DNA from 2 places in the Clostridium isatidis genome. Region 1 is predicted to be linked to the other one. Evidence: a T-box and tRNA genes for the amino acid it is inferred to sense, from the RefSeq annotation. Region 1 holds a T-box; the other holds one or more tRNA genes.
The links. A T-box is a leader RNA that pairs with one kind of tRNA and senses whether it is charged. The one in region 1 lies ahead of thrS (threonine--tRNA ligase), so its partner is inferred to be a tRNA-Thr.
Positions count from the first base shown of each region.

Region 2: it has a tRNA-Thr gene. The T-box ahead of thrS (threonine--tRNA ligase) is inferred to sense a tRNA for this amino acid. The anticodon was not compared.

Region 1 is NZ_CP016786.1:346,331-351,887, reverse strand. It holds gene BEN51_RS01770 (hypothetical protein) at 1-460, opposite strand, end outside; gene BEN51_RS01765 (HNH endonuclease signature motif containing protein) at 676-1,086, shown strand; tRNA gene BEN51_RS01760 (tRNA-Gly) at 1,275-1,349, opposite strand; tRNA gene BEN51_RS01755 (tRNA-Leu) at 1,366-1,449, opposite strand; T-box leader at 1,602-1,813, shown strand; gene thrS (threonine--tRNA ligase) at 1,938-3,875, shown strand; gene BEN51_RS01745 (hypothetical protein) at 3,954-4,133, opposite strand; gene BEN51_RS01740 (O-acetylhomoserine aminocarboxypropyltransferase/cysteine synthase family protein) at 4,243-5,520, opposite strand.
Region 2 is NZ_CP016786.1:230,614-245,664, forward strand. It holds gene cysS (cysteine--tRNA ligase) at 1-191, shown strand, start outside; gene BEN51_RS01105 (Mini-ribonuclease 3) at 240-650, shown strand; gene rlmB (23S rRNA (guanosine(2251)-2'-O)-methyltransferase RlmB) at 683-1,561, shown strand; gene BEN51_RS01115 (NYN domain-containing protein) at 1,577-2,089, shown strand; gene sigH (RNA polymerase sporulation sigma factor SigH) at 2,174-2,818, shown strand; tRNA gene BEN51_RS01125 (tRNA-Thr) at 2,894-2,969, shown strand; gene tuf (elongation factor Tu) at 3,027-4,220, shown strand; gene rpmG (50S ribosomal protein L33) at 4,394-4,543, shown strand; gene secE (preprotein translocase subunit SecE) at 4,595-4,828, shown strand; gene nusG (transcription termination/antitermination protein NusG) at 4,861-5,382, shown strand; gene rplK (50S ribosomal protein L11) at 5,452-5,877, shown strand; gene rplA (50S ribosomal protein L1) at 5,931-6,620, shown strand; ribosomal protein L10 leader region at 6,664-6,800, shown strand; gene rplJ (50S ribosomal protein L10) at 6,838-7,341, shown strand; gene rplL (50S ribosomal protein L7/L12) at 7,373-7,741, shown strand; gene rpoB (DNA-directed RNA polymerase subunit beta) at 8,068-11,778, shown strand; gene rpoC (DNA-directed RNA polymerase subunit beta') at 11,800-15,051, shown strand, end outside.

The DNA.
Region 1 (5,557 bases):
CTCTATTATCTCCAACCCAGGTTTTATTAAAATCTCGACTAAATTTTTTTAACCTTGCAAAGATTTTATTTTTTGGTAAAGACCAGCAAGATTTTATCATATTTATTTCTCTTCTCATATTATCTGCTTCTTCTTTTGTCAGCTTTTTATTCTTTTCTGCATCAGAAATTATTTTTTCTACTCTTATATTAGGTACATTAACAATTAATTTTTCCTTTCCATATATCCACTTATAAAAGGCTTCTTGTAAAAATGAATATTGTATATATCCTAATAAAGTCTTTATATCAGGAAAGTAGCTCCATGTATTATCAATTCCGTTGTTTTTTCCAAAAACTAGGGTATGAATATAAATTGTATCCTTATTTGGTAACGAATCCATAAACATATGACCTCTCAAAGTTTTGTTTTTATCTATCAGTTCTTCCCAATAATCGAAGGAATCGTAATTATGCCTCACTCTATCACCCTTTCTTCATTACCATAATATAATATATTATCTATATTTATATTATATAGTTTATTACACCATGTAACAATCGTTTTCAAGATATTAATAAAAATTTATTTTCTAAATTTTCTTAATATTATTATTTTAACCATAATCCTCTATTTGAATAAAATAAAGGTTTATTTTATAATAATATTAAGGATATATATAAGGGAGGCGTGAATTTGCACCACTGTGAAATTTGTGGATCAAAGGCTGATATTCATCATATAGTTCATAAACATGAAGGTGGTTATGATATTAAACTAAATTATAAATATCTTTGTAATTACCACCATAGAGGAAAACTAGGCCCCCACAACTCTTTAGAAACAGATTTAAAATATAAGCTAGAGCTTCAAGAAAAACTTTTCAGCCTTTTACCAAAAGATTACTATACATTTAAGGAACTTTCTATTATTTTAGAAATACCAAAGTCTACTTTAAAAAAAATAGTTAAAGACCTTAAGATGTATAAAGAAGGCTACTCAAAAATTGAACTAATAACAAAATTAATGGGAGGCAAACTATATTCCAAAAGTATGCTTCAAGAATTAGAATTAGAGCGCCTTTTTCACAATATAAATATTGGTTAATTTAGACTAAACAATTTAAATATTAATATAGATTTGCATAAAAAAGAATTCACATTATAATATGTGAATTCTTCTATTATTAATAGTATTTTATTTTTCAGAAATATTATTCATAATAAAACAATATGTAATTTTATATATAAAAAACTTCTAAAATCTAATTAATTAGACTTTAGAAGTCTTTATTTTGGAGCGAAAGACGGGACTCGAACCCGCAACGTTCACCTTGGCAAGGTGACGCTCTACCATTGAGCCACTTCCGCAAAGTTTATTTAAAACTGGTGCAGATGAAGGGAGTCGAACCCCCACGCCAAAGGCGCTAGATCCTAAGTCTAGTGCGTCTGCCAATTCCGCCACATCTGCATCTACTACATATAATATTATATATAACCTTTTTTAATTTTTCAATATTTTTATTATGACATTTTTCGCAGTTTTAGTAAATTATTTTATTTCTCTTTGTTGACATTGAAACTTTTTATATTTATAATAAAAAATAATACATATAGAAATATATCAACACTATGACGAGGACAGTAGACTATTAATCATTTTGCAGAGAGAGATAAATTTGGTGCAATTATCTTACTTGATTTTAGTTGAAAACCACCTCTGAGTGACTCTAATAAAGTCCGTTTATATCACGTTACGATATCTTAAGCGGCCTATTTTAGGCAATTAAGGGTGGAACCGCGGGAAATTTGAATTTACTACTCTCGTCCCTTTCTATTTATAGAAAGAGACGGGAGTTTTTTATTTTATTAAAATAAATATTTCTACTAAAATAGTTTAACTTATAAGTATCTAGAAACTTACAATCTAAATAGAATTAATTAGAAAGGAAGATAAATATGATTAAGATCACTTTAAAAGATGGATCAGTAAAAGAATTTGAATCAAGTATTTCTGTATTTGATATTGCTAAATCTATAAGTGAAGGTTTAGCAAGAAATGCTTGTTGTGGAATAGTTAATGGAGAAGTAGTTGACTTACGTTTTGTTGTTGAAAAAGATAGCGAAGTTGCTATATGTACTTTTGATTCTCAAGAAGGAAAAGATGCATTAAGACATAGTGTATCTCATGTTTTAGCTTATGCTGTAAAAAGATTATACCCTGAAGCAAAACTAGCAATAGGACCAGCAATAAATGATGGCTTCTACTATGATTTTGACATAGAACCAGCTTTCAACTCTACTCATCTTGAAAAAATAGAAGATGAAATGAGAAAAATAATAAAAGAAAATCCTTCAATTGAAAGATTTGAATTACCAAGAGCTGAAGCTATAAAACTTATGGAGGATGCTAATGAACCTTACAAGGTTGAATTAATAAATGATTTAGCAGAAGATACTGTTATATCCTTCTATAAAATGGGTGACTTTACTGACCTATGTGCTGGGCCTCATTTAATGTCATTAAAACCAGTAAAAGCTATTAAACTTCTTAGAGCTGCTGGTGCTTACTGGAGAGGCGATGAAAAGAACAAAATGCTTTCAAGAATCTATGGTACTGCTTTCTTAAAGAAATCAGACTTAGATGCTCACTTACAAGCTTTAGAGGAAGCAAAACTAAGAGATCATAATAAACTTGGTAGAGAACTTAAATTATTTACTACTGATGAAAAAATCGGTCAAGGACTTCCTTTATTAATGCCAAAGGGAGCTAAAATAATTCAGCTTTTACAAAGATGGGTTGAAGACGAAGAAGAAAAGAGAGGATATTTATTAACTAAAACTCCACTTATGGCTAAGAACGATTTATATAAAGTATCTGGCCACTGGGATCACTATAAAGATGGAATGTTCGTATTAGGAGATGAAGAAAAAGATGACGAAGTAGTTGCTCTTAGACCTATGACATGTCCATTCCAATATACTATTTATAACTCAGAACAACACAGTTATAGAGAATTACCTTTAAGATATGCTGAAACTTCTACTCTTTTCAGGAATGAAGCTTCAGGAGAAATGCATGGTTTAATAAGAGTTAGACAATTTACTTTAGCAGATGGTCATATTGTTTGTACACCTGAACAAGTAGAAGAGGAATTCAAGGGTTGTGTTGAATTAATTGATCATATTATGACAACTTTAGGAATTGCAAATGATATAACTTATAGATTCTCTAAGTGGGATCCAAACAATACTGAAAAGTATATTAACAATCCAGAAGCTTGGGAAAAAACTCAAAATACAATGAGAGAAATATTAAACCACTTAGGAATTAATTATGTTGAAGCTGAAGGTGAAGCTGCTTTCTATGGACCAAAACTTGATATTCAATTTAAAAATGTTCATGGAAAAGAAGATACTATAATAACTATCCAAATTGACTTTGCTTTAGCCGAAAGATTTGATATGACTTATGTTGACAAAGATGGTAACAAGAAGCGTCCATTTATAATCCATAGATCATCAATTGGATGTTATGAAAGAACTTTAGCTATGTTAATTGAAAAGTATAATGGTTCATTCCCAACATGGCTTTCTCCTACTCAAGCTATAGTTCTACCTATTTCTGATAAATATAATGACTATGCAGATGCTATAGTTAAAGAATTTAGAAATGCTGGTATAAGAATTACTGGGGACTATAGAGCTGAAAAAATAGGATATAAAATAAGAGAAGCTAGATTAGAAAGAATTCCTTATATCCTAGTTGTTGGTGAAAAAGAAGCTGCTAGCAATTCAGTTGCTGTAAGAAGCAGAAAGAATGGTGAAGAAGGAGCAGTTGATGTAACTAAACTTAAAAATAGAATTATTTTAGAAATTGCTAATAAAGAAATGTAGAAATTAAAGGATTTGCTTAAGCAAATCCTTTTCTATTTATTATACTTCTATTCATTCTTCTTATACATTTCTCATTAATTAAACTTCCTTAAGAAGTTTGGCAAGCTTGTTTTGAAGAAGCCATACCTTTTTTTGCTTTCTATTATTAGCAACCATTTTATTTTTATTATTAACACTAGCTTCTAAATCCCTAGTAACCTTTTCTTCATATATTTTTAAGGCTTCATTTAATATTTCTAATTCTTCCTTATTAAACAAGTTAACCCCCCCTTATAAAAAGTGCTAAGCACTTATAATTCAATTTTGCTGCAAATTATTATAACAAAGAGGGTTGAAGTTATCAATATAGATTTATATTCCTATAATCTTAAACTGCTTCTAAAGCTTGCTCTACATCCTTAATTATATCTTCAATGTCTTCAATTCCTATTGATATTCTTAATAAGTCTGTTGTTACACCAGCTCCTTCTAATTCCTTTTCTGAAAGCTGACTATGAGTTGTTGTTGCAGGATGTAATATACAACTTCTTGTATCTCCTAAGGTAACTGCTAGGGAAATTAATTTTAATGCCCTTTGAAATCTCTTAGTTCCCTCTATATCAGTATCTAATCCAAAGGTAAGAAGACCGCTTCCCCCGCCATTTAAATATTTTTTAGCTTTTTCATATTCCTTACTTGTTTCTAAATATGGATAGTTAACCCACTTAACTTTTGGATGTTTTTCTAGCCACTTTGCCAAGGATAAAGCATTTTGTGAATGTCTTTCTATTCTTAAATGAAGAGTTTCTAATCCTAAATTTGTTATATACGCATTAAATGGACTTAAACATGCTCCAAAATCTCTTGCTATAGTCACTCTAAGCTTAGTAATATAGGCAGCTTCTTTAAATGCCTCTGTATAAACTAATCCATGATAACTTGGATCTGGTGTTGTAAAATCTTCAAACTTTCCATTACTCCAGTCAAAATTTCCTCCATCTACAACTATTCCCCCAATACTTTGAGCATGTCCATCAGCATATTTTGTTGTTGAATGTATAACAATATTAGCCCCATGTTCAAAGGGATTACAAAGATATGGAGAAGCTACTGTATTATCAACTATAAATGGTACCTTAAGAATTTTTGCAGTTTCTGCAAATTTTTCAAAGTCTAAAATATTTAATTCTGGATTACCGATGGTTTCTCCATATATAGCTTTAGTATTTTCCTTGGCTGCTGATAATATCTCTTCTTTAGAAGCCTCTGGACTCACAAAGGACACTTCAATTCCTAAGTTCTTTAAATGAACTTTAAATAAATTCACTGTTCCACCATATAAACTTGAAGATGCTATAATATGATCTCCTGATTTACATATATTAATTATTGAATAAAGAATAGCTGCCTGCCCTGATGATGTGGCAACTGCCCCAATGCCACCTTGTAATTGGGCAAACCTTTCTTCAAATCCTGCAACTGTTGGGTTAGAAATTCTACTATATAAATGTCCCACAGCTTGCAAACTAAATAAATCCTCTAAATTACTAGGATCATCAAACTTATATGTTACACTTTGATAAATTGGTAACACCCTTGGTTCCCCTGCCTTTGGGCTATACCCTCCTTGAACACATATTGTTCCCTTTTTAAAATTGTTACTCATTTTAATGCCTCCTTTTTATATACTCATTGCTAAATTT
Region 2 (15,051 bases), 110 kb from region 1:
CTCTTGGAATACTTCAAAACTCAACAAAATTAAGTTTAGAAGATGAAGTGGAGGAACTAATAAGACAAAGACAAGAAGCAAGAAAAAATAAAAATTTTGCTTTAGCTGATAAAATAAGAGATGATTTAAAAGCTAGAAATATAATTTTAGAAGATACTCCACAAGGAGTAAGATGGAAAATTATAAAGTAATGCTAAGAAGGCTGCAATATTGCAGCCTTTATTTAGAGGAGTGATAAAATGCTGGATGATTTAAGAACAAGAGAATTTACAAAAGAAGAAGCCAGGAGATTAAACCCCCTGCAGTTAGCTTTAATAGGAGATGCAGTTTTTGAAATCTTTATAAGGAATTATATCTTATCCAATAATGTAGAGTTATCTGTTCATAAAATTCATGTTAAGGCAATCCATTATGTTAAAGCTCAAGCTCAATCAAAGATAATTAAAACTATCGAAGAAAGCTTGGAGGAAGATGAATTATATATTTATAAAAGAGGAAGAAATACAAAATCAGCAACAATCCCCAAAAATGCAGATGTAATAGATTATAGAAATGCAACCGGTTTTGAAGCATTAATTGGATATCTTTATTTAAGTGGAAATAAAACAAGATTATCAGAAATATTAGAAAAAAGCTTGGAAATAATATAAGCAGATGAAAATAATATGAAGGAGTGATTATAATGACAAAAGGTAATAGAGAAGCTAGACTTAGGGCTAGAATGGAAAGAGAGCTTTCAGAAGGAAAGACAAAAGTGAAAGGTCAAAGAGGAAGAGATATAGAAAATCAATTTGATGATAATTTAACTTCAATAGATACAAGAGAAGATTTAGTAATTGGTAGAAATGCAGTTATGGAACTATTAAAGGGGAATAGAACTATAGAATGTATTTATATTGCTAGTGGAAATATGGAAGGTTCTATAAAAGCAATTATTAATATAGCAAAAGAAAAAAAGGTAGTATTAAAAGAAGTTGATAGGAAAAAGCTTGATGCAATGAGCAATGGAATGAGTCATCAAGGTGTTATAGCACAAGTTACTCCTTTTGTTTATTCTGAAGTAGAAGATATGATTAAGCTTGCAGAGAAAAGAAATGAGGATCCGTTTATAGTTATTCTAGATGAAATAGAAGATCCTCATAATTTAGGATCTATAATAAGAACTGCAGAATTATGCGGGGTTCATGGAATTATCATTCCAAAGAGAAGAAATGTAGGAATAACTGCAACAGTTTATAAATCTTCTGTTGGTGCTATTGAGCATATGAAAATAGCAAAGGTTACAAATATAAATTCTACAATTGATAAATTAAAGGAAAATGGACTTTGGATATATGGAGCAGATATAGAAGGAAAAGAATATAGTTATGAAGTAAACTTTTCAGGACCTTGCGCAGTAGTTATTGGAAGTGAAGGAAGAGGGATATCAAAACTTACCTTAAAAAAATGTGACAAACTTGTGAAAATCCCTATGATAGGAAAAATTAACTCTTTAAATGCTTCAGTTGCAGGTGGTATAATGATGTATGAAGTATTAAAAGGAAGATTATTAAATAAGTAAGGCAAAGAGGTAAACGTGAGAATTATATTTGTTGATGGTTATAACGTAATAAATAGTTGGCCGAATTTAAAAAAAGAAAAGAAATATAGCTTTGAGGGAGCAAGGCAAACTCTTATAGATATATTACATAACTATTCTGTATATGAAGAATGTAAAATAGTAATAGTTTTTGATGCCCATATGGTAGCTGGAAGCATTGAAAAAAAAGAAGAGATATATAAGAATGTCAGCGTAGTATTTACAAAGGATGGAGAAACAGCAGACTCATATATAGAAAGGGAAGTACATAATATTGGGAGAAAGTTTGAGGTATACGTAGTTACTTCGGATTGGCTTCAGCAGCAGATAATTTTTCAAAGAGGAGCTGTAAGAATATCATCTATAGAATTTTATAATGAAGTTTTAAAAACACAAAATAAAATTACTAGTGCAAAAGGCAGTTCTGAAAGCAATGTGAAAAATAATTTAAGTGATAATTTAGAGGAAGATATATTTAAAAAATTTGAAGCTTGGAGAAGAGGTAAATAATAAGATAATTAGTATATTGATATTACTTAATATTTATTATACTATTAGGTTATATCATAAGGGAGTAAGTGGGGTGACGAGGTATTGGGATATAAAAAAAGGAAACTTGGTTTATTTTCAGAATTTGAAAATAAAACTGATGAAGAAGTTGTTATAGAAGCTAAAACAGGAAATACTAGAGCACAGGAGTTTTTGATTTCTAAATATGAAAACTTCGTAAAGGCAAAATCAAAATCTTATTTTTTAATTGGAGCAGATAAAGAAGATATATATCAAGAAGGCATGATAGGTTTATACAAAGCAATACGAGATTTTAATCCTGATAAGTTAACAAGTTTTAAAGCTTTTGCAGAACTTTGCATAACAAGGCAGATAATAACTGCTATAAAAACAGCTACAAGACAAAAACATATTCCGTTAAATACTTACGTATCACTTAATAAACCTATTTACGAAGAAGAATCTGACAGAACTCTAATAGATGTGCTTTCAGAATTAAAAATTACGGATCCTGAGGAACTTATAATTGGAAAAGAACAGATTAAGCATATAGAAAATGAAATGAGTAAGGTCTTATCAGATTTAGAAATGGAAGTATTACAATCTTATCTGGATGGAAAATCCTATCAAGAAATTGCAAGTGATTTAGACAGACAGGCTAAATCTATAGATAATGCTTTACAAAGAGTTAAAAGAAAGCTTGAAAAGTGTCTTTATTCAGGGAAATAAGTCGCTAAATTTTTATTGACAAATTTTTTAGAAAATAGTAAACTTTATAATTGGTATATAAACATATATATAACTGCTCACGTAGCTCAGTAGGCAGAGCGTCGCCTTGGTAAGGCGGAGGTCGTCGGTTCAATCCCGATCGTGAGCTCCAATTAATATTACAAAACGCTAGGCAAAGTTTATTAAGAAAATAAAAGGAGGATTTACAATGGCAAAGTCAAAATTCGAAAGAAGTAAACCACACGTAAATATTGGTACAATTGGTCACGTAGACCACGGTAAGACAACATTAACAGCTGCAATAACAACTGTTTTATCAAAAAAAGGATATGCAGAAGCATTTGATTATGCATCAATCGATAAAGCACCAGAAGAAAAAGAAAGAGGAATCACAATAAATACAGCTCACGTAGAATATCAAACAGACAACAGACACTATGCACACGTTGACTGTCCAGGACACGCTGACTACGTTAAGAACATGATTACTGGAGCTGCACAAATGGACGGAGCAATTCTAGTTGTATCAGCAGCAGACGGTCCAATGCCACAAACAAGAGAACACATACTACTAGCATCAAGAGTTGGTGTTGATTACATAGTAGTATTCTTAAATAAGGCAGATATGGTAGACGACGAAGAATTATTAGAATTAGTTGAAATGGAAGTTAGAGAATTATTAAGCGAATACAACTTCCCAGGAGACGATATTCCAATAATTAAGGGATCAGCTTTAAGAGCATTAGAAAACCCAACTGATCCAGAAGCAACAGCTTGTATTCTAGAACTTATGGATGCAGTAGATAGCTACATCCCAACTCCAGAAAGAGCAACAGATAAGCCATTCTTAATGCCAGTAGAAGACGTATTTACAATCACTGGTAGAGGAACAGTTGCAACAGGAAGAGTTGAAAGCGGAATTCTTAAGCTAAGCGACGAAGTTGAAATAGTAGGATTAAAAGAAGAAAGCAGAAAGACAGTAGTAACAGGAATAGAAATGTTCAGAAAGTTACTAGATGAAGCTCAAGCAGGAGATAACGTAGGGGTTCTATTAAGAGGTATCCAAAGAACTGATATCGAAAGAGGTCAAGTATTAGCAAAACCAGGTTCAGTAAAACCTCATCAAAAATTCATAGGTCAAGTATACGTACTTAAGAAAGAAGAAGGTGGAAGACATACTCCATTCTTTGACGGATACAGACCACAATTCTACTTCAGAACAACAGACGTTACTGGAACAATCAAATTACCAGACGGAATGGAAATGGTTATGCCAGGAGACCACATTGATATGAACGTTGAATTAATCACTCCAGTTGCAATGGATGAAGGATTAAGATTCGCTATCAGAGAAGGTGGAAGAACTGTAGGTTCAGGAGTTGTTACTAAGATAGTTGAGTAATTAAATTTTGGTGATTATTGGAGGGATTGGGTTTTAATACTTAATCCCTTACAAAATCTTATATATTGACACAAATTATCTTTTGTGGTAATGTGTTTAGGTAATTAACGAAAATACATTAAGATAAACATAGTAAGTTTTATATTATTTACTGTAAACTGGAGGTGCAGACTGTGAGAGTGAAAGTGACTTTAGCATGCACAGAGTGTAAGCAAAGAAATTATAATTCAATGAAGAACAAAAAAAATAATCCAGACAGATTAGAAATGCATAAATACTGCAAGTTCTGTAAAAAGCATACACTTCATAAAGAAACAAAATAATTAGCTGATAAAGTGATGACATATACTCACAATAATTAAGGATGTGAAGTAATGGCTGTTAAGGAAAATGTAAATTTAACTAAAAATACACCGAATAAAGGTGGAATATTTAAGTTTTTTAGAGAGGTTAAGGCAGAAGTTAACAGAATAACTTGGCCTTCTAAAAATGAAACTAAAAAAGCGTTAATTGCAGTTGGCGTATACATACTAATATATCTTATATTAGTAGGCGGGTTAGATTATATTTTTCAAAACCTCTTTGAATGGATTCTTAGATTAAAGTAAGGAGGTTAAGGTGATATTCACCTAAAGAAAATATGAGCGAAAAAGCAAGATGGTATGTTGTACACACATACTCAGGCTATGAAAACAAAGTTAAAGCAAATCTTGAAAAGACCATTGAAAATAGAAATCTTCAAAACTTACTTCAGGATATACAAGTTCCTATGGAAGAAGTTATAGAAGAAAAAGATGGAAAGCAAAAGATTACTTTAAAAAAGAAGTTTCCTGGATATGTGTTAGTAAAAATGCTAATGACAGATGAATCATGGTATGTGGTTAGAAACACAAGGGGTGTAACAGGTTTTGTTGGCCCAGCTTCTAAACCAGTTCCTCTTACCGATGAAGAAGTTGAATCTATGGGAGTTAAAGAAGCTCCTGTTGAGATTGATTTAGAGGTAGGGGAATCAATAAGAGTTATCTCAGGACCGTTAAGAGAGTTTATTGCAACGATTCAAGAGATAAATTTAGAAAAACGTAAGATAAAGGTATTAATTGATATGTTTGGCAGAGAAACTCTTGCTGAACTTGATTTTACACAAGTTGAAAAATTAGTTTAATATAAACTGATGTTTTAATAAAGTGGGAGGACAAAAAGTCCGCATTACCACAGTATAGGAGGAATATACATGGCTAAGAAAGTAACAGGAATAATTAAACTTCAACTTCCTGCAGGTAAGGCAACACCAGCACCACCAGTAGGACCAGCATTAGGTCAACATGGTGTTAACATTATGGGATTCTGTAAGGAGTATAATGCAAAAACTGCAAACCAAGCTGGATTAACAATTCCAGTTGTAATTACAGTTTACCAAGATAGATCTTTTAGTTTCGTACTAAAAACTCCACCAGCTGCAGTACTAATTAAGAAAGAATTAGGTATCGAAAGTGGTTCAGGAGTACCAAACAAGAATAAAGTTGGTAAGTTAACAAAAGATCAAGTTAGAAAAATTGCTGAGTTAAAGATGCCTGACTTAAATGCGGCTTCAATAGAAAGTGCTATGAGCATGGTAATTGGAACTGCTAAGAGTATGGGAGTAACAGTAGAAGAGTAATTCGTAAAAAAAGTGGGAGGTAAAAACCGTTAATACCACAAAGGAGGCAAGTTATGGGAAAAAATTATATTGAAAGCGCAAAGTTAATTGACAAAAGTGCATTATATGAACCAAAACAAGCTTTAGAATTAGCTGTTAAAACTGCTAAAGCTAAGTTTGATGAAACAATAGAACTACATGTAAGATTAGGGGTTGACCCAAGACATGCAGATCAACAAGTAAGAGGAGCAGTTGTTCTTCCAAACGGAACAGGAAAAACTGTAAGAGTTTTAGTTTTTGCTAAAGGAGCTAAAGTTGCTGAAGCTGAAGCTGCTGGAGCAGATTTCGTTGGAGGAGAAGAATTAGTTCAAAAGATTCAAACAGAAAACTGGTTCGATTATGATGTAGTAGTTGCTACACCAGATATGATGGGTGTTGTTGGTAGAATAGGTAGAATTTTAGGACCTAAAGGATTAATGCCAAACCCAAAATCAGGAACTGTAACATTTGATGTTGCTAAAGCAATAGCAGATATTAAAGCAGGTAAGGTTGAATATAGAGTTGATAAAACTGCTATAGTTCACTGTCCAATCGGAAAGAAATCATTTGGAGTTGAAAAACTACATGAAAACTTCCACACTTTAATGGATGCTTTATTAAAGGCTAAGCCAGCAGCTGCTAAGGGACAATACGTTAAGTCTGTATCAGTTTCTAGCACAATGGGACCTGGAGCTAAAGTAAATCCACAAAAAGTTTTAGATTAGTATTGACATATAGGTAGTTATGTTGTAAAATAACTACTGTTGTAAAAAAAGAATACTAATTCCAAAGACAGTAGGTGCCGTAAGGTTTAAATTAATTGCCTACCGAGGAATACCAAGGTAAGTAATTAATTTATTTATTGGTCTTCCTATGTCTATGGGAAGGCCTTATTTATTATAAAATAGCAGTTAAAAACTGTGAGGAGGTGGACACACAGTAATGAATAATAACAGAAGAATTAAAGAAGCTAAAGTAGCTGAAATCAAAGAAAAGTTACAAAACTCAAAAAGTATTGTTTTAGCTGATTACCAAGGTTTAACTGTTGAAGAAGACACAAACCTAAGAAAAACATTAAGAGAAGCTGGTGTTGAATACAAGGTTTATAAAAATACTTTAGTATTACTAGCAGCTAAAGAATTAGGTATTGAAGGTCTAGAACAATATTTAGAAGGACCTGTTTCTATAGCATTTGGATATGAAGATGCTACTGCTCCTGCAAGAGTATTACATACATTTGCTAAGGATCACAAGAAATTAGAATTAAAAGCTGGTGTTGTGGAAGGAACTTTATATAATAAAGAAGAAATTGAAAAAATCGCTACAATACCATCAAAAGAAGTTCTTATCGCAAAACTTCTTGGAAGCTTCAAAGCTCCATTATCAAACCTTGCATATTTATTAAATGCAATTAAAGAAAAGAAAGAATCAGAATCAGCTGAATAAAACTGATAAAAAATTTGGAGGTGCAATTTAAATGACAAGAGAAGATATAATTCAAGCTATAAAAGAAATGACTGTTTTAGAATTAAACGAGCTAGTTAAAGCTTGTGAAGAAGAGTTTGGTGTAAGCGCAGCTGCTCCAGTAGCAGTAGCAGGTGGTGCAGTAGCAGGTGCTGCAGCAGCAGAAGAAAAATCAGAATTTGATGTTGTATTAGCTAACGCTGGTGCTAACAAGATTAAGGTAATCAAAGTAGTTAGAGAATTAACTGGATTAGGATTAAAGGAAGCTAAAGAAATAGTTGACGGAGCTCCTAAGACAATTAAAGAAGGAGTTTCTAAAGAAGAAGCTGAAGAAATGAAAGCTAAACTTGCTGAAGTTGGAGCTGAAGTAGAACTTAAGTAATTTAAAAAGGTGCTGTTTAAAGCACCTTTTTAATTCTAATAAAATAAAATCATATAAAATATTAATTTCCTGGTATACTTTATATGGTTTTATAAATAAGGTATCTTTTTGATTAAGGCTGTTTATATAAATATATTGACATAGCTTTAATTGTATGATACTATCATTAAATGTACTAATTCAATGTGGGATATTATAATCATATTGAGAAATTGCATAACCAGTATAAAAATGGTTATACTAATAAGTGTTGCTATCCGAAAGCAAGTTTCCTTAGGGAAGCTATGCTTTGGGTTATTTTAGTTTAATGCAAGGGGTGAAAATTCATGGTACATCCTGTCCAAAATGGAAAAAGAACTAGAATGAGTTTTGGTAAGGTTAAAGATGCGACCGAAATGCCAAATCTTATTGAAGTACAATTAGATTCGTATCAGTGGTTTTTAGATGAGGGGCTTTATGAAGTTTTTGATGACATAAATCCGATTTCAAATTTCACTGGGAATCTTGTACTAGAATTTGTTGATTACAAACTTGATATGGATAGTATTAAGTATTCAGTGGAGGAGTGTAAGGAAAGAGATGCTACTTATGCTGCGCCACTAAAAGTTTCTGTAAGACTACAAAATAAAGAAACTGGTGAAATTAAAGAACAAGAAGTATTTATGGGAGATTTCCCTCTAATGACTGAACAAGGAACTTTCATCATTAATGGTGCTGAAAGAGTAATAGTAAGTCAGTTAGTAAGATCTCCTGGAGTTTATTACAATTATAATGTTGATAAAAGTGGTGAAAAGCTATTTTCATCAACAGTAATACCAAATAGAGGTGCTTGGTTAGAATATGAAACAGATTCTAACGGTGTTATCTATGTAAGAATAGATAAGACAAGAAAGCTTCCTATTACTATATTAGCTAGAGCTATGGGATATGGAAGTGACCAAGAATTATTAGGATTCTTTGGGGAAGAAGAAAGATTAAAGGCTACAATAGAAAAGGATAATACAAAGACTAGAGAAGAAGCCTTATTAGAAATATATAAGAGATTAAGACCGGGCGAACCACCAACAGTGGATAGTGCTGTTTCTCTTATAGATTCCATATTTTTTGATCCAAAAAGATATGATTTATCAAGGGTTGGTAGATATAAGTTCAACAAAAAACTAGCTTTAAATATTAGACTAGTTAATCAAATTGCAGCAACTGATATTGTTAACCCAGAAACAGGAGAAATCATAGTAGAAAAAGGTCAAAAAATTAATAGAGTAAAAGCAGAAGAAATACAAAATGTAGGTATTAATTCTGTTGATGTATTAGTTGAAGACAAGGTGGTAAGAGTAATTGGTAACCACTTTGTGGATATTAATAAGGTTGTACCATTTGATATAAGTGATTTAAACATAAAGGAAATGGTTCATTACCCAACTTTAAAAGAAATACTAGAAAATTATGACGATGAATCTACTATAAAGGAAGAGATTAAAAAGAATATAATTAATCTTATTCCAAAACATATTATAAAAGATGATATATATGCAACTATAAGCTATGAATTAGGCTTACGTTATGGTATTGGATATGTTGATGATATCGATCATCTAGGAAATAGAAGAATTAGATCTGTTGGAGAATTATTACAAAATCAATTCAGAATTGGTCTTTCAAGAATGGAAAGAGTAGTTAAGGAAAGAATGACAATTCAAGATCAAGAAGCAATAACTCCTCAGATGTTAATAAATATAAGACCTGTATCAGCTGCTATCAAAGAATTCTTCGGTAGTTCCCAATTATCACAATTCATGGATCAAATCAATCCATTATCAGAATTAACACATAAAAGAAGATTATCAGCTTTAGGACCTGGTGGGCTTTCAAGAGAAAGAGCAGGTTTTGAAGTTAGAGACGTTCACTATTCACACTATGGTAGAATGTGTCCTATAGAAACTCCAGAAGGACCAAATATAGGGCTTATAAACTCATTATCTACCTTTGCAAGAGTAAATGAGTATGGATTTATAGAAACACCATATAGAATTGTTGATAAAGAAACAGGTGTTGTTACTGATGAAATTAGATACTTTACAGCTGACGAAGAGGACTTATATTATGTAGCACAAGCTCAAGAACCTCTTGACGAAAATGGAAGATTTATAGATAAGAGAGTAACTGTTAGATACTTAGATGAAGTATTAGTAGTAAATTCTGAAGAAGTAGATTTAGTAGACGTATCTCCAAGACAAATTGTTTCTGTAGCAACTGCAATGATTCCTTTCCTTGAAAATGATGATGCTTCCAGAGCACTTATGGGATCAAACATGCAACGTCAAGCAGTTCCATTATTGAAGCCTGAAGCACCAATAGTAGGAACAGGAATAGAGTACAAGGCGGCTTACGATTCAGGAGTACTTCGTAAGGCTAAAAATGCTGGTAAGGTTGTATATGTAAGTGCTAATGAAATTAGAATAAGAAGAGATTCAGATGGCGGAATAGATACTTATAAATTGTTAAAATTTAAGAGAAGTAACCAAGGAACATGTATAAATCAAAGACCTATCGTTGAAAAAGGTGATATAGTATTCAAAAATCAAGTGATTGCAGATGGTCCTTCTACAGATTTAGGAGAAATATCACTAGGTAAAAATATCAGAATGGGCTTTATAACATGGGAAGGTTATAACTACGAAGATGCTATGCTGATATCTGAAGAATTAGTAAGAGATGACGTATTTACTTCAATTCACATAGAAGAATATGAATGTGAAGCAAGAGATACAAAATTAGGACCTGAAGAAATTACAAGGGATATTCCAAATGTAAGTGAAGATGCATTAAAAGATATAGATGATAGAGGAATAATAAGAATTGGTGCTGAAGTTAGATCAGGTGACATTCTTGTAGGTAAAGTAACTCCTAAGGGAGAAACTGAATTAACTGCAGAAGAAAGACTACTAAGAGCTATATTTGGAGAAAAAGCAAGAGAAGTAAGAGATACATCTTTAAGAGTTCCGCATGGAGAAGCAGGTATAATAGTAGATGTTAAGATATTTACTAGAGAAAATGGTGATGAATTAAACCCGGGAGTAAATGAATTAGTTAGATGCTATATTGCTCAAAAGAGAAAGATTTCCGTTGGTGATAAGATGGCGGGACGTCACGGAAACAAAGGGGTTATTTCAAGAATATTACCAGAAGAAGATATGCCTTTCTTACCAGATGGAAGACCGCTGCAAATATGCTTAAACCCATTAGGGGTTCCATCTCGTATGAATATAGGTCAAGTACTTGAAGTTCATTTAGGATGGGCTGCTAGTAAATTAGGCTGGCATGTTGCTACTCCTGTATTTGATGGAGCAACTTATGAAGATATACAAGAATGTTTAGAAAAAGCTGGATATCAAGCAAATGGTAAAACTATTCTATATGATGGTAGAACAGGAGAGCCATTTGATAATGAAGTAACTGTTGGTATAATGTATATCTTAAAGCTAGCTCACTTAGTTGATGATAAGATTCACGCAAGATCAACAGGACCATATTCATTAGTTACTCAACAACCACTAGGTGGTAAGGCACAATTTGGTGGTCAAAGATTCGGGGAAATGGAAGTTTGGGCTCTAGAAGCATATGGTGCAGCACACACACTACAAGAAATTTTAACTGTTAAGTCAGATGATATTGTAGGTAGAGTGAAGACCTATGAAGCTATTGTTAAGGGAGAAAATATCCCAGAACCAGGAGTTCCAGAATCCTTTAAGGTATTAATAAAAGAACTTCAAGCTTTATGCTTAGATGTTAAAGTTCTAAATGAAGAAAATGAAGAAGTAAAACTTAAAGAGTTTATTGATACAGATGTAGAAGATTTAGATGTTAACATAGAAGGTACAGAAGATGTTACTACAGATAATGTAGAGATTGATGATAGTTATAAATTATCAGAAGATGAAACATTAGAGGACGACAGCGATTTTGATGATTCCTTATTAGAGGGATTTCATGCGGAAGGTCTAGGATTTGATGATTTTGTAAATGATGAAGACTAAATTTGAAGGGAGGATATACCCTTGTTTGAATTAAATAATTTTGATGCATTACAAATAGGTTTAGCTTCACCTGACCAAATAAGAGAATGGTCTAGAGGAGAAGTAAAAAAACCTGAAACTATAAACTATAGAACTTTAAAACCAGAAAGAGATGGTCTATTCTGTGAAAGAATATTTGGACCTACAAAAGATTGGGAATGTCATTGTGGTAAATATAAAAGAGTTAGATATAAGGGAATTGTATGCGACAGATGTGGAGTTGAAGTTACAAAGTCTAAAGTAAGAAGAGAAAGAATGGGGCATATAGAACTTGCTGCCCCAGTTTCTCACATCTGGTACTTCAAGGGAATTCCATCAAGAATGGGATTATTACTTGATATGTCACCAAGAGCATTAGAAAAAGTACTATATTTTGCTTCATATATCGTAATAAATCCTAAAGAAACTCCGCTTTTAAAGAAACAACTTCTTACTGAAAAAGAATATAGAGAAGCTGTTGATAAATATGGCGAAGATAGCTTTGTAGCAGGAATGGGTGCTGAATCAATTCAACAATTACTTGCAGAAATTGATTTAGAAGCTCAAGCAAAGGAATTAAAAGAAGAACTAAAAAGCAGTACAGGTCAAAAGAAAGTAAGAATAATTAGAAGATTAGAAGTTGTAGAATCCTTTAGAAAATCTGGCAATGAACCAAAGTGGATGATTATTAATGTTATACCAGTAATTCCACCAGAATTAAGACCAATGGTTCAACTAGATGGAGGAAGATTTGCTACTTCAGATTTAAATGATCTATATAGAAGAGTTATAAACAGAAATAATAGATTAAAGAAACTTTTAGATTTAGGAGCACCAGAAATAATCGTTAGAAACGAAAAGAGAATGCTTCAAGAAGCAGTTGATGCTCTTATAGATAACGGTAGAAGAGGAAGACCAGTTACAGGTCCAGGAAATAGACCTCTTAAGTCTTTATCAGATATGTTAAAAGGAAAGCAAGGTAGATTTAGACAAAACCTACTAGGAAAAAGAGTTGACTATTCTGGTAGATCAGTTATCGTTGTAGGACCAGAGCTTAAGATGTATCAATGTGGACTTCCAAAAGAAATGGCATTAGAATTATTTAAGCCTTTCGTAATGAAGAAGTTAGTTGAAGAAGGAATAGCTCATAACATAAAAAGTGCAAAAAGAATGGTTGAAAGAGTAAATAATCAAGTATGGGATGTACTTGAAGAAGTAATTACAGATCATCCAGTTCTATTAAACCGTGCACCTACTCTTCACAGATTAGGAATTCAAGCTTTCCAACCTGTATTAGTAGAAGGTAGAGCAATAAAATTACATCCATTAGTTTGTACAGCTTACAATGCTGACTTCGATGGTGACCAAATGGCTGTTCACTTACCTTTATCAGTTGAAGCTCAAGCAGAAGCAAGATTCTTAATGCTAGCTGCAACAAATATTATGAAGCCTTCAGATGGTAAGCCAGTTTGTGTTCCTACACAAGATATGGTTTTAGGTTCATATTACCTAACAATGACAAAAGAAGGATGTAAAGGTGAAGGAAAAGTATTTGCATCTAAAGAAGAAGCTATAATGGCATATAGACTTAATGAAATAGATATTCATGCTGCTATTAAAGTAAGAATGTTTAGAGAAATAAATGGTGAAGTTAGACACGGAATAATTAATACAACAGTTGGAAAAATAATCTTTAATGAATCTATACCTCAAGATTTAGGTCTTGTTGATAGATCAAATCCAGAGAATGAATTTGCTCTAGAAGTTGATTTCTTAGTAAGTAAGAAAACTCTAGGAAAAATTATAGATAAGTGCTACGAAGTTCATGGCCCAACTGAAACTGCAATAATGCTAGATAAAATTAAGGCGGTAGGATATCATTATTCAACAATTGGAGCAGTAACAGTAGCAGTATCAGATATGAGCGTTCCAAAGCAAAAATATGATTTATTAAAAGATGCAGATGAAACTGTTAGCAAAATAGAAAAGATGTATAAGAGAGGTTTCATATCTGAAGATGAAAGATATGAAAGAGTAATAGAAAAATGGACTAAAACAACAGAAGATATCGCTGATGCCTTAATGGAAAGTATGGATAAGTTTAATCCAATATTCATGATGGCAGACTCAGGAGCCAGAGGTTCTAAGTCTCAAATTAAGCAATTAGCAGGTATGAGAGGACTTATGGCGAGTCCTACTGGTAAGATTATTGAATTACCAATCAGGGCATCTTTCAGAGAAGGTCTAGGAGTTTTAGAATACTTTATATCAACTCACGGGGCAAGAAAAGGTAATGCTGATACAGCTTTAAAAACTGCTGACTCTGGTTACTTAACAAGAAGACTTGTTGACGTATCTCAAGAAGTTATAGTAAGAGAAGAAGACTGTGGAAGTGCTGAAGGATTATATGTATCTGAAATAAAAGAAGGTAACGAAGCAGTTGAAGGATTAGCAGAAAGACTATATGGAAGATATACAGCTGAACCAGTTATTCATCCAGAAACTGGGGAAGTGCTATTAGAAGCTGATCAATATATTGAAAAGAGCATGTCAGAGAAAATTTCAGCTCTTGGAATAAAGAAAGTGAAAATTAGATCAGTATTTACATGTAAATCTAAAGTTGGTGTTTGTGCTAAGTGCTATGGTATGAATATGGCAACAGCACAAAAAATCAATATTGGTGAAGCAGTTGGTATTATAGCTGCACAATCAATAGGGGAACCAGGAACCCAACTTACAATGAGAACATTCCATACAGGTGGAGTTGTTGGAGCAGATATTACACAAGGTCTTCCAAGAGTTGAGGAATTATTTGAAGCTAGAAAACCAAAGGGATTAGCAATCGTAAGTGAAATATCAGGTACAGTAAGAATAGAAGAAACAAAGAAAAAGAGAACAGTTTACGTTATTGGTGATGATGGAGAAGAACGCAGCTATGAAATACCATTTGGTTCAAGACTTAAAGTTTCAAATGGTGATGTAATTGAAGCTGGAGATGGAATTACAGAAGGTTCTATAAATCCACATGATATAGCTGCTATCAAAGGAATTTCTGGAGCAAGAGATTACTTATTATCAGAAGTTCAAAAAGTATATAGACTACAAGGTGTTGATATTAACGATAAGCATCTAGAAGTAGTTATTAGACAAATGACAAGAAAAGTAAAAGTTCTTGATTCAGGAGACACAGATCTATTACCAGGTACAATGATAGATATGTTTGATTTCGAAGCAGAAAATGAAAGAATTAGAGCC